DNA from 2 places in the Micromonospora sp. DT231 genome. Region 1 is predicted to be linked to the other one. Evidence: riboswitches for the same ligand, from Rfam matches in the RefSeq annotation. Region 1 holds a riboswitch; the other holds the start of a gene.
What was found. Region 1 has a riboswitch for S-adenosylmethionine ahead of ACPXBU_RS27190 (aminotransferase class V-fold PLP-dependent enzyme). Riboswitches for the same ligand answer to the same signal wherever they lie in the genome.
Positions count from the first base shown of each region.

Region 2: it holds a riboswitch for S-adenosylmethionine, as region 1 does, so the genes downstream of both, thrC (threonine synthase) here and ACPXBU_RS27190 (aminotransferase class V-fold PLP-dependent enzyme) in region 1, are expected to answer to the same signal.

Region 1 covers NZ_JBNCNO010000013.1:13,905-21,476, reverse strand. Annotated here, with positions in the region: gene ACPXBU_RS27215 (ATP-dependent DNA helicase) at 1-1,003, shown strand, start outside; gene ACPXBU_RS27210 (AI-2E family transporter) at 1,020-2,384, opposite strand; gene ACPXBU_RS27205 (GroES family chaperonin) at 2,491-2,829, shown strand; gene ACPXBU_RS27200 (hypothetical protein) at 2,923-3,090, shown strand; gene ACPXBU_RS27195 (PrsW family intramembrane metalloprotease) at 3,115-4,596, opposite strand; SAM riboswitch class IV at 4,620-4,740, shown strand; gene ACPXBU_RS27190 (aminotransferase class V-fold PLP-dependent enzyme) at 4,787-6,052, shown strand; gene ACPXBU_RS27185 (FUSC family protein) at 6,067-7,269, opposite strand; gene ACPXBU_RS27180 (HD domain-containing protein) at 7,409-7,572, shown strand, end outside.
Region 2 covers NZ_JBNCNO010000009.1:295,358-302,929, forward strand. Annotated here, with positions in the region: gene ACPXBU_RS23575 (ArsR/SmtB family transcription factor) at 42-347, opposite strand; gene ACPXBU_RS23580 (DMT family transporter) at 439-1,407, shown strand; SAM riboswitch class I at 1,581-1,716, shown strand; gene thrC (threonine synthase) at 1,727-3,013, shown strand; gene ACPXBU_RS23590 (GNAT family N-acetyltransferase) at 3,336-4,355, shown strand; gene ACPXBU_RS23595 (hypothetical protein) at 4,364-6,556, opposite strand; gene paaN (phenylacetic acid degradation protein PaaN) at 6,683-7,572, shown strand, end outside.

The sequences.
Region 1 (7,572 bases):
GGCCGACCACGACGTGGCCTGGGTGGAGAAGAACGACAGCGGCAGCCGCCGGGCGCTCGTGGTCGCGCCGCTGTCGGTGGCCGGCACCCTCGCCACCCACCTGTACGACGAACGCACGGTCGTCGCCACCTCGGCGACGCTGGCGTTGGGCGGTCGGTTCGACACGGTCGCCCGCGCCCTCGGGTTGGACGCGCCGCCGCCCGCACCGCCGACCCCCGCCGCGGCCGCACAGGCTGCCCGCACCGGCCCGGGTCGCCCGGTCGCCGAGTCCCCCGGCCGTCGGCTCGCCGGCGACGCCGCCCCGAACGCCGTCGTACCGGCCACCGAGGGCCCCGGTTGGCGCTCACTCGACGTCGGTTCGCCGTTCGACTACGCCCGGCAGGGCATCCTGTACGTCGCCGCGCACCTGCCCCGCCCCAGTGTCTCCGGGCTGCCCGACGCCGCCGGAGAGGAGTTGCTCGCGCTGGTCGAGGCGCTCGGTGGTCGTACCCTCGGGCTTTTCTCCTCTCGGCGGGCCGCGCAGCAGGCGGCGGAGCTGGTGCGCGCGCGGACCGACCTGCCGGTGTTGTTGCAGGGTGAGGAGGCGCTGCCGCTGCTGGTCCGCCGCTTCCGCGAGGAGCGGGCGAGCTGCCTGTTCGGCGTGATGTCGCTCTGGCAGGGCGTGGACGTGCCGGGTGACGCCTGCCAGCTCGTCGTCATCGACCGGCTGCCCTTCCCGCGCCCGGACGAGCCGTTGGCGGCGGCCCGTGCCGCGGCCGTGGACGCCGGCGGCGGTTCCGGCTTCTCCGCGGTCAGTGTGCCGATCGCGGCGGTACGACTGGCCCAGGGCGTGGGCCGGCTGATCCGGGCGACCGGCGACCGGGGTGTGGTCGCGGTGCTCGACTCCCGGCTGGAGACGGCCCGTGGCTATGGGCCGTTCCTGCGCCGCTCACTGCCGCCGTTCTGGTACACGACCCGCCCCGAGGTGGCCCGCGGCGCCCTGCAACGCCTCGCCAAGTCCTGACGCGTCCTGGCGCGGGTCAGGGTGCCTGGGCGGCGACGACCACGGCGTCGGGCGGGGTGTCCGGGACCCTCCGGGCGGCGAGCCGGCGCACCGCGGTGTTCAGCACCGCGATGAGCGGCACGGAGACAAGCGCTCCGGTGATGCCGGCGAGGACGACACCGGCGGCGATGCCGATGATCACCGCGAGCGGGTGCAGAGCGACCGCTCGTCCCATGATCAGCGGCTGGAGGATGTGGCCCTCCACCTGCTGCACGAGGATCACTGCTCCGAGGATGATCAACGCGATACCCGGGCCGCTGTCGACGAGTGCCACCAGCACCGCCACGCCACCGGAGAGCGCCGCGCCGACGATCGGGATGAACGCGCCCAGGAAGACGAGCGCGGCGAGCGGGAAGGCGAACGGGATGTCGAAGATGACCAGGAAGATGCCGATGCCCACCGCGTCGATGAAGGCCACCAGGACCGTGGCGCGTACGTAGGCGACGAGCGTCTGCCAGGAGGCGCGGCCCGCGTCGTCGACCTTCCACCGGGCGGCCACCGGCAACAGCCGGACCACGAAGCGCCAGATCCGGTTGCCGTCGCGCAGGAAGAAGAACGTCGCGAAGAGCACCAGGAGCGTGCCGGTCAGCACCTCGGCAAGCGTGGCGGCGGTGCTCAGGGCACCGCTCGTGAACCGTGAGGTGTTGTTGTTGATCCAGCTCTGCGCCTCGTCGATGTAGCGGTCGAGCTGGGTGTCGGAGAGGTGCAGCGGACCTGTCTTGAGCCAGTTCTGGATCTGCCGGACGCCCTCCGAGGACTTCTCGCTCAGCTCCGGCACACCTCGGATGAACTCGTTGACCACGAGCGTCAGCGTGCCGATCACCGCGACGAGACCGCCGACCAGCACCACCGCCGTCGCCAGCGACCGGGGCAGTCGAGCCCGCAGCAGCCAGCCCACCGCCGGCGCGAGCAGCGCGGAGAGCAGCAGCGCGATGGCCAGCGGAATGATCACGATCTTGACGGTGCTGACGACCCTGACCAGCGCCCAGGCCACCACACCGATCACGATCAGCCGCCAGCACCAGGCGGCGGCGATCCGCAGTCCGTGCGGGACGTCGGCGTCGTCCCGGCTGGAGGTCGAGCTGTGCAGGTCCACCGGAGGTTCCGCGCCGTAGACCGAGGCGCTCGGCGGTGCGGTCGGCCCCGGCACGGCCGGCGACGCCACCCGGGCGGCGTCCGACACGTCATCCAACTCGTTGGCCGAAATGCCCTCGTCGGCGGGGGCCGACTCCTGTCGTGCCTGGTAGGCGCGACGAAGCCGCCCGCGTACCCGCTCGAAGCGGCTCAAGCGCACCTCCTGGCAGTGAAACCGGCCCGCCAACGGCGACAGGTCGGAGAGCATACGTCCGTCCCGGACACCGTAGGGCAGTTCCGCCACACAATGCCCAGACCACCACCGGCGTAACCACCGGCGGACCCGCCGTCGGCCACACGGTAGCGTCTGCGGCGTGACCGCCGACAATGATCTGGACGCCGGCCTGCCGATTCGCCTGCTGCACGATCGCGTGCTGGTGCGGATGGAGGGCAGCGAGGGCGAACGCCGCTCCACCGCCGGCATCGTCATCCCGGCGACCGCCCAGGTCGGCAAGCGCCTCGCCTGGGCCACGGCGGTAGGGGTGGGGCCGAACGTGCGCGCCATCGTCTCCGGCGACCGGGTGCTCTTCGACCCGGACGACCGCTCCGAGGTCGAGCTGCACGGCCGCGGGTACGTGCTGCTGCGGGAACGCGACGTGCACGCGGTGGCCGCCGAGCGGATCGAGAACGACCCCACCGGCCTCTACCTCTGACGCACCTCCCCCGGCCACCACGCCGCCCCGCGCATCGTTTGCCCAGCCGCACGACGGGAAGCCATCCGGCGACCGTGGCCCTGGGGAGGGACGATGCCAGTATTCGTGAAGAAGCTGTTGACCTGGGGCAGTGTCGCGTTCCTGATCTACTTCATGGCCTTCCGGCCGGACGGCGCCGCGCAGATCTTCAAGGCCATCGGGGGCGCGCTGATGGCGATGTTCCAGGGCTTCGGTGACTTCCTCACCTCCCTGATGACCTGAGACCGCCGGCCGGGGCGCCTGCCGTCAGGGGTGACCCGGCGGCCACGGCGGCGCCGAGCGCGGACCGGCCCAGCCGGGCGGGCCATAGCCCACCGGAGGCGGTGGCGCGGGGGCCAGCACCACCGGGATCGGCACCACCGGCTCGTCCGGGGCGTCCACCGGACGCTGGGTGCCGTCCGGGAAACGCAGGTGGTAGCGGCTGCCGTCCCAGATCCCCGTCGGGGCCTGCGGGTCGCGGCCGACGAAGAACGACCGGTACGCACCGATCGCGTCCAGCAACTCCCGTTCCTCCCGCGCGGTCCGTTCCTGGTCGGCGGGCTTGCGGTCCAGGCCACGAAGCGAGCCGTCGCGCAGCAGGGCCAGTCGGGTGGCCGCGGACTGGTAGCCGCGCATCGCCCGCACCCCGGCGTCGCCGGCCACCCGCCGCGCCCAACTGCGGGCCGCGTGCCGCCGGCCGAGACTGCTCAGCGCGGCCACCTCGGGTGGGCTCAGCCACCCGGCGCGTACGTAGTCCGGCAGGGTCCGCTCGGTGAGCCTCCCCTCCCAGGCGCGCAGCCACACCGCGAGACCCACCATGCCGAAGAAGACAGGCACCATCAGGCCCAGGAAGCCGTACAGCATGATCACCGCCTCGCCGGTGGCCTGGGTCAGCGTGGGCAGCAGGTTCCACGTGCCGTGCAACATCATCGCCAGCAGCAGCCCGCCGATCGGGGCGAGAACCCGGACCCGGCGGTCCGCCGTCCGGGCCGCGATGCCGAGCCCCACACCTGTCATCGAGGTGAAGAGCGGGTGGGCGAACCCGAACAGCAGGATCCGCAGGATGAAGATCCCGATGACCTGGTTGATGCCGGTCACCGGGCCGTACCGGTCAGCTCCGGACGCGTAGCCCAGACCGCCCAGGTAGAGGATGTTCTCCACCATCGCGAAGCCGACCGCGGACAACCCGCAGTAGACCAGGCCGTCGGTGATCCCGGACCACTCCCGCCGGCGGAACACCAGCAGCAGGATCGGGCCCAGCGCCTTGGTCAGCTCCTCGATGAACGGCGCCACCAGCACGCCGGTGAGCGCGTCGGGCAGCCCCCAGTCGGCGAACAGCCCGGCGGCGAAGTCGTTGACCGTGAGCGAGGCGGCGGTGGAGACGAACGCTCCCCAGGCGAAGCAGAAGATCAGATATTTCAGCGGCTCGGGTTCGTACCGGTCCAGCCAGAGGAAGCAGGCGACGAGCACCGGCACCGGCAGGATGGCGGCGGCCACCCCGATCACCAGGGCCTGGACGCCGAGCGACCGGCCGAGCGTGAAGACCATGTACACCGCGCAGGCGGCGATGAGCAGCACCACCGCGGCCAACGCCAGGAACCGCCGCCAACCGAGCCGGCGCAGCGGCATCCGGGGCGCCTGGCCGACGGACGGGGCCGCGGGCGCGGGCGACGGCGGCAGGGGCGTACCGGGCGGGGTGTCGGCCATGCGGTCAGCGTAGCCATCCGCCGCCGGCTGGTCCGGTCGCATCGGTTGCCGCTATGCTGCCGGGAGGTCACGAGTGCCAGCGTTCAGCCCCGGCTTGCTGGCCGGCAACCCTCGTCGAGTTCGCGGTGGGGTGCCCCGGGTGATGACCGGGCCCAGCCCGATCGGTGTGCTGGGCAAGCGCGGACCCCGTCCCGATGCCGCACCCGGGGTCCCTGACCCCGGAGGTTCCGGCGTGCCCGTCACCCTCGTTCCCTCGCTGCCCACCCTGCCCACCGTCGCGCCCGCGTCGGTGCCGCTCGACGTCCTCGGCGTGCCAGGTGAGATCAACCTGGACTACGCGGCGACCGCACCGTGCGCGCGGGCCGCCGCCGACGCGGTGTCCGAGCTACTGCCCTGGTACGCGAGCGTGCATCGCGGCGCGGGCGCGCTGTCGCGGCGCTGCACCCTCGCGTACGAGCAGGCCCGGCAGACGGTGGGTGACTTCTTCGGCGTCCGCGCCGACGATCACGTGATCTTCACCCGCAACACCACCGACGCGCTCAACCTGCTGGCCCGGTCGCTGCCGGCCGGCACCACTGTGGTCACCTTCGCGGGCGAGCACCACGCCAACCTGCTGCCCTGGCCACGCGGTTCGGTACGGCTGCCCGTCCCCGCCGATCCCGCCGGGGCGGTACGCGACCTCGCCGCCGCCCTCACCGAGCTGCGCCGGGGCAGCAACCCGGCGCTGCCGGTGCTGGTCGCGGTGACCGGTGCGAGCAATGTGACAGGTGAGCGGTGGCCGGTCGCCGAGTTGGCCCGGGTGGCACACCGGCACGGTGCCCGGATCGTGCTCGATGCCGCGCAGCTCGCCCCGCACGCCCCGGTCGACCTTCTCGCGCTCGACGTCGACTACCTGGCCGTGTCCGGTCACAAGCTGTACGCGCCGTTCGGTGCGGGTGTGCTGATCGGCCGGGCGGACTGGCTGGACGCCGCTCCGCCGTACCTGGCGGGTGGGGGCGCCACCAGCCACGTCGGCCCGGCCACCCACGACGTGACCTGGGCAAGCGGTCCGGCCCGACACGAGGGTGGCACCCCGAATCTGCTCGGCGCGGTCGCGCTGGCGGCCGTGTGCGCGGCGCTCGGCGCGGCCGACCGGGTCGCGCTGGCCGCCCGCGAGCAGGCGCTGCTGGCGCGACTGCGCACCGGTATCGAGGCGCTGCCGCACGTGGTGGAGCTGCGCACCTTCGGCCCGGACGCGCCCCGGGTGGGCATCGTCTCGTTCGTGGTCGCCGGCTGGGACTCCGCCGACGTGGCCGCGCGGCTGGCGACCGCGCACCGGATCGGCGTACGCGACGGGTTGTTCTGTGCCCACCCGCTGGCCCGGCGGCTGCTCGCCGAGGCGGCGGGGCGTACCGGCCGACGGGACCTGCCGCCCACGGCGTTACGCGCCAGCATCGGCCTGGGCAGCACCGTCGAGCAGGTGGACCTGTTGCTCGCCGCGCTCGCCGAGCTGGGCTGAGGCGCGGTAGACGGTCAGCCGACGGGCGGGGCGGTCGGCGGTTTCGGCGCCTCGCCCGGCTCGGCCGGCTCACCCATCGGGCGTTCCTGCTCCCCGAAGGCGGTGCGGATCCACCGGTTCGCCTCCTCCTGTTCGATCCCGGAGGCCACCAGCAGGTCGCTGGCGGTGGTTCGGATCTGGGCGACGACCACGCTGCCGGAGAAGCCGACGCCGGCGCCGTACGCCCGGCCGGCCTCGCTGACGGCACGCAACGACCGTTCCCGGGCCTTCTCCGGTTCCTCACCGGCGGCGAACTCGTGTTTGAGCAGCCGGACCGACTCGGCGAGGTGGCCGATCGCGTCCGGCATCGGATCGGGCACCGGCTCCTCGTCCTCGATCAACGTGACGGACCGACGGATCAGCGTGCCGGTGTTGCGCATCGCCCGGTCGATCGGGTCGGCCGCCTCCGCGTAGTGGATCAGTTCGCTGCGGCGGTGCCAGCGGGCCGGGGAGAGGGTGGCGGTCTCCTTCGCCCCCTCGATCGCCTCGGCCAACGTGGCCAGTTCCTCCTTGTTGTTGCGCAGCCGGTCCAGGGCCCGCTGGACGGTGGCGCGGTCCCGGCCGCGTAACCCGTCCGCGGTGGCGTCGAGCTGGGCGGCGAGCAGGTCCAGCGCTGGCCGGGCGGCCCGGTTGATCACCCGGAGCGGGTTCAGCGGCAGCAGCACGGCGGTCACCAGGAGCGCGACTCCACCACCGAGGAAGGCGTCCACGAAGCGCGGGATCTCCAGATTCTGGGTGGACGGGCTCAGCGTCACGATCAGCACCGCCGTGGCCGCCGCCTGGATGACGATGGCGACGCTCGCCCCGGCGAAGATCGTGAACAGGATCGCGACGGTGACCACCAGGCCGAGCTGCCAGGCCCCGGTGCCGAGCAAATAGATCAGGAAGTCGCCGATGGCCACCCCGATCCCCACCCCGACGATCAGCTCGATGGTCCGGCGGAACCGCTGACCTACCGACGCGGCGAGGGTGCCGACCGCGGAGATCGGCGCGAAGACCGGTTGCGGGTTGCCGAGCACCTTGTGCGAGATCAGGTACGCCAGCCCGGCGGCCAGCCCCGCCTGCACGGCCAGGCCGCCGGCCATCCGCACCCGGTGCAGCCGGTCGTGCAGGGTGGCCCGGCCCCGATCGCGCAGTTGCTCGGTGGCCTCGGCGATCCGTGCGCCGTCGACGTCCACCAGCCCGTCGCGCAGCGCGGTACGTCGCACCACTGGTGGTCGCTTGTCCCGGGCCACGGCCATGGGCGCGACTACCCGGGACGGGCCGGCTGAATCCTTCCGCGTCGCGCGCCGTGCCCGGATGCGGCAGACTCGGCCGGTGGCCGATCTGCTCAAGCGGTGGCGGGCGGCAGCCCGGGGTGCTGGTGCGAAGCCGGGTGCGGGGTGGACCCGGGCCGGGGAACTGCTGCTCGAGAGGTGGCAGGAGCCGCACCGGCAGTACCACACGGTCGCTCACCTGACGGCTGTGCTCGACGTGGTGGA
Region 2 (7,572 bases), on a different contig from region 1:
CGTTTGGTGATGCTGTACCCAGCGCACGCACCGCTTGTCCGTCAGGCCGAGGTGTGCGTGCTGAGCACCGCGTCCAGGAGGCCGGGGTAGAGGCGGTCCAGCTCGTCGCGGCGGAGCCGGACCAGGCGGCTGGTGCCGGCGGCCCGGGTGCGGGTCAGGCCGGCCTCGCGCAGCACTTTCAGGTGGTGGCTGCGGGTCGCCTTGGAGACGCCGAAGTCGAAGCTGCCGCAGGTCGCCTCGCCATCTTCGGCAAGCGCCCGCACGATCTTCAGCCGCACGTCGTCGGCGAGTGCGGCCAGCACGGTGGTCACCGGTACGTCGGTCAGGTCGGGTTCGTGCGGCTCCATGTGACCAGTGTAACCCTTGTTCGACAACTATCGAACAAGCCCCTATGGTCGGTGTCGTTGGTTCGACGATACTCGAACATTGGAGCTGACGATGCGATCCCGTGCCGCCGCCTATCCGCTGCTCGCCGTACTCGGCTGGGGCGTGATGTTCCCGGTCCTGGCCAGTGCGCTGACCCGGGTCGACCCCCTCAACCTGACCACCGCCCGTTACCTGCTCGCGAGCCTCATTCTGGTCGCGATCCTGCTGCTCCGCGAAGGTGCCGGCGCGCTGCGGCACGGCGGCCGGACCGGCGAGATCGTGCTGCTCGGCGTGGTCGGCTTCGCCGGCTTCAACGTGCTCACCAACCTGGCGCTCGAACACGCCGCCCCGCAGCAGATCGCTCTCTTCGTGGCCACCACCCCGCTGATCACCCAGTTGGTCCGGTGGGCCCGGGACGGCGTACGGCCGAAGCCGCTCCTGTTGGCCCTCTCCCTGGTGGCGCTCCTCGGAGTCGGCCTGGTGATCACCCGCGGGAGCCTGGCCGGGCTCGGCCAGTTCGGTCTCGGTGGGCTGATGATGATCGGAGCGGTGCTCGGCTGGGGCATCTACACGCACGGTGCCAGCCGGTTCGGCGACTGGTCACCGCTGCGCTTCACCACCCTGACCGCCCTCGCCGGCACGGCGGCCATGCTGGCCGCGAGCATCGGCGCGGACGCCGTCGGCTGGCAGCACGCGCCGGCCGCCGCCGACCTCGCGGCGGTCACCCCGCAGTTGGCGTACGCCGTGGTCGTCGGCGCGGTCATCGCGGTCCTGGCCTGGAACACAGGTGTGCAGCGGCTCGGCGCCGCCAACGCCGCGCTGTTCATGAACCTGGTCCCGGTCACCACCTTCGCGGTGCAGATCGTCCGCGGCTACCGCCCGGAGCCCATCGAGCTGGTCGGAGCCGCCATCACGATCGGTGCGCTGGTCGCCGCGAACCTCGCCACCCGTGCCCGGATCCGGCCTTCGTCGCCGCCGCAGTCGAGCGCCATCACGGACCGGATAGCGGTGGTCGATCCGGTCGCGGTGAGCGCCCGCTGACCCACCCGCCGGCGCCCCGGGCCCAGCTGGCCCTGCTTGCCGCCCTCGGCGCCGTGGCGATCTACCTCGGGAAGCGCCGCCGCCGGTGACTGGCTGAGTTGTTCGGCTCACAGCGTGGGATCCGCGGTGGAGGCGGCGGACATAGTTGCCTAGACTCGACAGCACAACTGCATACCTCATCCAGAGGGGCTGAGGGATACGGCCCGACGACGCCCCGGCAACCACCCCGCGCGCTCACCGCTGAGCGACCCGCGGGGCAGGTGCCAATTCCGTCCCTGCCGCACCGTGCGATGTGGGGAAAGATGAGAGGACTCTCGACATGACGTCGACGCTCGCCGCCTCCGGCATCGACACCTCCGCCAGCCCCGCCCGCGCCCTGGTCTGTCGCGCCTGCTCGGCCCGTTACCCGCTCGTCGCCCAGCACGCCTGCTACGAGTGTTTCGGCCCGCTGGAGGTCGACTACGACACCGCCGCCCTGGCCACCGTCACCCGCGAGCAGATCGAGGCCGGCCCGGAAAACATCTGGCGCTACGCCGCACTGCTCCCCGCCGGTCAGGACCCGGCCAGCCGGGTCACCCTCGACCCGGGGCTGACCCCGCTGGTGGCGGCCCCGCGCCTCGCCGCCGAGCTGGGCATCTCCGCGCCGTTGTGGGTCAAGGACGACAGCGGCAACCCGACCCACTCGTTCAAGGACCGGGTCGTCTCGGTGGCGCTCACCGCCGCGAAGGCGCTCGGTTTCACCAGGTTCGCCTGCGCGTCGACCGGCAACCTGGCCAACTCGGTGGCCGCGCACGCCGCCCGCGCCGGGGTGCCCTCGGTGGTCTTCATCCCCAGTGACCTCGAGCAGGGCAAGGTCATCACCACCGCCGTCTACGGTGGCGAACTGGTCGCCATCGACGGCTCGTACGACGACGTCAACCGGCTCTGCGGCGAACTGGTGGAGACCGACGAGTTCGAGGACACCGCGTTCGTCAACGTGAACGTCCGGCCGTACTACGCGGAGGGCTCCAAGACCCTCGGCTACGAGGTGGCCGAACAACTCGGCTGGCGCATCCCGGCGCAGGTGGTCATCCCGATGGCCAGTGGCGAGCTGCTCACCAAGATCGACAAGGCGTTCTCCGAGTTGGTGGAGATCGGCCTGGTCCAGGCGCCGGCCGGCGGCTGGAAGGTCTTCGGCGCCCAGTCCGCCGGCTGCAACCCGATCGCCACCGCGTTGCACGCCGACACCGACACGATCATCCCGGTCAAGCCCACCGGCATCGCCAAGTCGCTGAACATCGGCGACCCGGCCGCCGGCGTCTACGCCCTGGAAGCGGTCCGCCGCACCGGAGGCTGGATGGAGTACGCCGACGACGACGAGATCCGCGCCGGCATCCGCGACCTGGCCCGCACCACAGGCGTCTTCGCCGAGACCGCAGGCGGGGTGACCGTCGCGGTGCTCCGCAAGCTCGTCGAATCCGGCCGGCTCGACCCGACCGCGGAGACCGTCGTCTTCAACACCGGCGAGGGCCTGAAGACCGTCGACGCGGTCGCCGGACAGGTCGGACCGACCCACCACATCAAGCCCTCGCTGCGCGCCGCCCGCGACGCAGGTCTCCTAGGCTGACCCGCCCGCGACCCGCTCACCGGCCGGCCCGTGCTGGGTTGGCTTGATGGAGGGGGTGGGGGTCGTCCGGAAGGGGGAGCGAGTGGATCAGTCGTGTAACTGGGATTTCGCTGTGAGTGTGGAAAACCCACCCCCGCGGACTTGACGGCAGGAACCGGACGGCGCAAGATGCTCCGTGCGGGAGGGCATTTCGCCGAAGACTTTTGAAGTTCTTACGACCCAACGCCGGAGGCGTTGTGCGAGTGCCCCTCCCGACCACGTTCGATCGGGCCAGCGATTAATCGCTGGCCCGATCGCTTTCCCGAGGCGCAGGCTCAGCGGCATGAGCATCACGATCGCGTCGTTCGACGGCACCGACCGAACCGCCGTCGACGAGGCGTACCTGATCGGTGCGGCGGCAAAAGACGTCGATCTGCCGGACCTGCCGCCCTTCTGCCGGCGACGCTTCGACGCGTTCTTCCACACACCGATGCCCGGTACCGAGTCGCTCTGGGCGCTGGCCCGGCTCGACGGGGTGCCGGCCGGTTTCCTCCAGGTCGACCTGCCGTACCTCGACAACCCCGACAACGCCGGCGCCGAGCTGACGGTGCATCCGGAGTTGCGGCGGCGGGGCGTCGGTCGGGCGTTGCACGAGTACGGGGTGCGCCTGCTCCGCGAGCGCGGCCGTAAGCGGGTGGTCGCGATGGCCGTCTCCGCGCTGCCCGGCGGGCCTGCCCGAAGCGGGGCGGGCGACGCGTTCGCCGCCGCCACCGGCGCCCAGCGGGCCCTCGCCGAGGTGCGCCGCCGGCTCGATGTCGAGGAGATCGACCGGCTCGCGCTGCGGGCGGCGCTGGCCGAGGCCCAGCCGCGGGCCGAGGGCTACCGGTCGGTCTGCTGGCAGGGGGCGACCCCGCAGGAGTACGTCGCGGACATCGCCTACCTGGACGGCCGGCTGTTCACGGACGCGCCCATGGGGGACGTGCAGTGGGAACCGGAGCAGGTGGACGCCGAGCGCATCCGTGGCAACGAACGGGCGTTGGACGCCCGGGGCCGGCGGTGCTACCACCTCGGGATGCGTCATGAGGCGACCGGTCGACTTGTCGCCTGGACCCTGCTGGACGTGGGCGCCTCCGCCGACTGGCACGCGTACCAGCAGATCACCATCGTCGACCCGGATCACCGTGGGCACCGGCTCGGCCTCATCGCCAAGGCCGAGAACCTGCACCACCTGCTCACCCACGAGCCGGCGGTCCGCGTGATCGACACCTGGAACGCGACCAGCAACAGCTACATGGTGGCGATCAACGAGTTGCTCGGCTTCCGCCCGGTGGACGCCTGGACCGACTGGCAGCTCACGCTCTGATCCGGCGTTCACCCATCCGGCCGTTCCCAGCGCTCGACCAGCTCGCGGATCGCGGCCTGGAAGTCGTCGTCCGGCGTGAACCGGTGGCCCCGCACCGGAGGGGGCACGGTGTCCGTCGGTGGAATGAGGAGTCCCGACGGATCCCGCACCCGACGGTCGACGCGGGCGGCCGGGTCGTCGGATCCGTCGACGAGCGGGACGAACACCGGTCCGCCCACCGCGTCGGTATACCGCCACAGGTTGATCCACCGCCAGGTCAACCGGTTGCCGACCTCGCGCAACATCTCGTCGCTGACGTACGCCGGGAAGATCCGCCGGTACCGGTTTCCGAGCGGGGCGCCGTAGGTGAGCAGGGCCACCCGCCGGCGGCAGTGCTCGGGGAGTTGGAGGACCGTCGCCGCCGCGAGCACGCTGCCGTGACTCTGCCCGGAGAGCACCACCGCGTTGCCGTCGGCGGTGAGCTGCCCGATCCGGCGGGTCAGCTCCGGGACCGCCCGCTCGACGTAGCACGGCGGGGCGAGCGGGTGCGCGGTACGCGGCCAGAAGGTGGCCAGCTCCCAGAGCACCCCGACCAGCCGGATCGCGCCGGATCGGTAGGCGACGAGTCCCATCACCGCGAGGACCGCGGCGAACAGTCCGATCAGCAGGGCGCCCAGGTCGGTCACGAAGATCACCGGACGGGCCAGCGGCTCACCGCCGAGTCGGAGTGCGAGCGCACCCGGGCCGGGACCGATCACCGAGAGCCTGGCCGCCGCCAGGGTGAGCAGTGCCAACACCACGTACGCGCCGGCCAGCAGTGGCCCGAGCCGATCCGTCAGTCGAGCACGCACGATCGCGTCGCGGACGGCCCGGACCCGTTCGGGGGCAGCCCGTGAGGCTTCCGGGTAGTCCCGCCGGACCACGTTTTCGGCCTCCCGGCGGCGACGATTCCGGCCGACCCGGGGTATGAGCAGGGCCGTCATGAGCACCAGGAGCGTTGCGAGGGTGAAGCCGAGGGTCACCCAGCGGTAGGCGATCGGTGGCGACAACGGTGGCGCACCAGGCGGCAGAGGCCGTGCCGGCGTCGGGCTGGAACCACGGTCCAGATACTCGGCGAGCCCGTAGGTCAGGCCCGAGTCGTAGGCGACGGCCAACCCGATCGCGACGGTGATCAGCACCGGCGCGCCCAGCCCGGCCAGCAGGAAGAGAGGCCGGGGAAGGGAACGGCGCTGCACCGCGACCACCAGGCCGAGCACCGCGAGCAGCACCACCTGCCCGGCGAACAGCCCGGCGACCAGCGTCCCGTACCCCGGCAACATCCCTTCGGCCTCCCACGGCGGCCGTGGCAGCGACGCGTACCCCATGGTCAGTGCGGTGAGCGCAACGGCCAACCAGCGGATCGTCGGCGTACTCCGCTGGTCCTGCTCTCCGCGCCGCTCAATCGCCGGCCGACAGAGCAGTACCAACGCGCCGCCGAGCAGCGCCACGTCCGCGGCCAGCAGCAGCCAGCCGGGCAGGGTGGCGTCGTGCGGCGCCAGAGCCAGCAGCAGAGTGAGGTCGAGAGTGCCCAGCGCCACCGCGACATGAACCGAGCGCAGTCGGCGCAGCAGCGCGCGGGTGTCCCAGAAGGCGGGCGCGTCGAGCCGGTCGGCGCCCACCCCGGGCGCGTGGTCGCTGTCCTCGGGAAGCTGCCAGGTCCGGGCGCCGAGTCGCCAGATCAGGACGATCGCGATGATCGGCGGCACGGTCAGCAGTGCGAGCCGCTGACCTGGCGGCACGTCACCCAGCCAGGAAACCTCCCGCCGCCCCTCCAGGCACCTGGGGTAGGCCGCGCACTGCCACGCGATCAGGTCGAGGGACACCCCGACGGTGGAGAGCACGTACATCGAGGTCATCGTCGCGGCCAGCAGCCGGCACAGCGCCCGCGCGACGTGGCCGCCGCGGCCGGTGACCGGCAGCATCCAGACCGCGATGTTGCTGAGCATGAACGGCAGGAGCAGGACCAGGGAGAACGTACGGGTGGCGGTACCGCCGGTCAGCCGACTCCAGCGGTACGCCTCAAGCGTCACCCCGGTGCTGTCCGTGGGGGCACCGTAGCCGGGCCGCGGCCGGTAGAAGCCGGCGTTGTCGTCTCCCGCGACCCGCGCGACGATCGGTCGGTCGAGGAGCGCCTCCGGTCCCTTGTCGGCGACCCCGTGCACCCGGATCTCGGTGATCCTCACCCGCCGCCCTCTCCTGGCCGGCTTTCCTGGCCGGAGGCCCGCGGTTACCCGCTGCCGACCCGGGCAACCCCGCTGTCGGGCATTCGCGCTACTGCTCGCGGACCTGACTCGGGCATGATGGCGGGCATGACGGAGACCCCGCAGCCCCTGTACGACAGGCACGCCGACACCCTCAACCGTGCGCTGACCGCGATCACGGAGCGGGGCTACTGGTCCGCCTATCCCGAATCTCCCAGCCCCCGGGTGTACGGCGAGACCGCCGCCGCCGACGGCAAGGCCGCCTTCGAGGCGTACCTCGGTGGTGATTTTCCGCTCGACCAGCCGGGCGCTGGCGCTCGGGTCGCCACCGAGGCGAGCCCGTTCGGGGTGGAGCTGGCGGTGCGGTACCCGCATGCCGGCCCCGGTGAGTTGATCGAGGCCGCCTCCGCGGCGCTGCCGGCCTGGCGCGACGCCGGCCCGCAGGCCCGCGTGGGGGTCTGCCTGGAGATTCTCGACCGGTTGCACAAGCACATCTTCGAGCTGGCCAACGCGGTGCAGTTCACCAGCGGGCAGGCGTTCGTGATGGCCTTCCAGGCCGGCGGCGCGCACGCGCTGGACCGGGCGCTGGAGGCGCTGGCGTACGCGTACGCCGAGATGACCCGGCACCCGGCCACGGCCGGCTGGGAGAAGGCCGCCGGCAAGGGCGACCCGCTGCGGATGACCAAGACGTTCCACGTGGTGCCGCGTGGGGTGGCGTTGGTGATCGGGTGCAACACCTTCCCGACCTGGAACTCGTACCCCGGGCTGTTCGCCTCGTTGGTCACCGGCAACCCGGTGCTCGTCAAGCCGCACCCGCGCGCGGTGCTGCCGCTGGCGATCACCGTGAAGTACGCCCGGGAGGTGCTCGCCGAGGCCGGGTTCGACCCGAACCTGATCATGCTGGCGGCCGAGGCTCCCGGTGAGAAGCTCGCCAGCGACCTGGCCCTGCACCGCGCTGTGAAGATCGTCGACTTCACCGGTTCCACCGAGTACGGCGA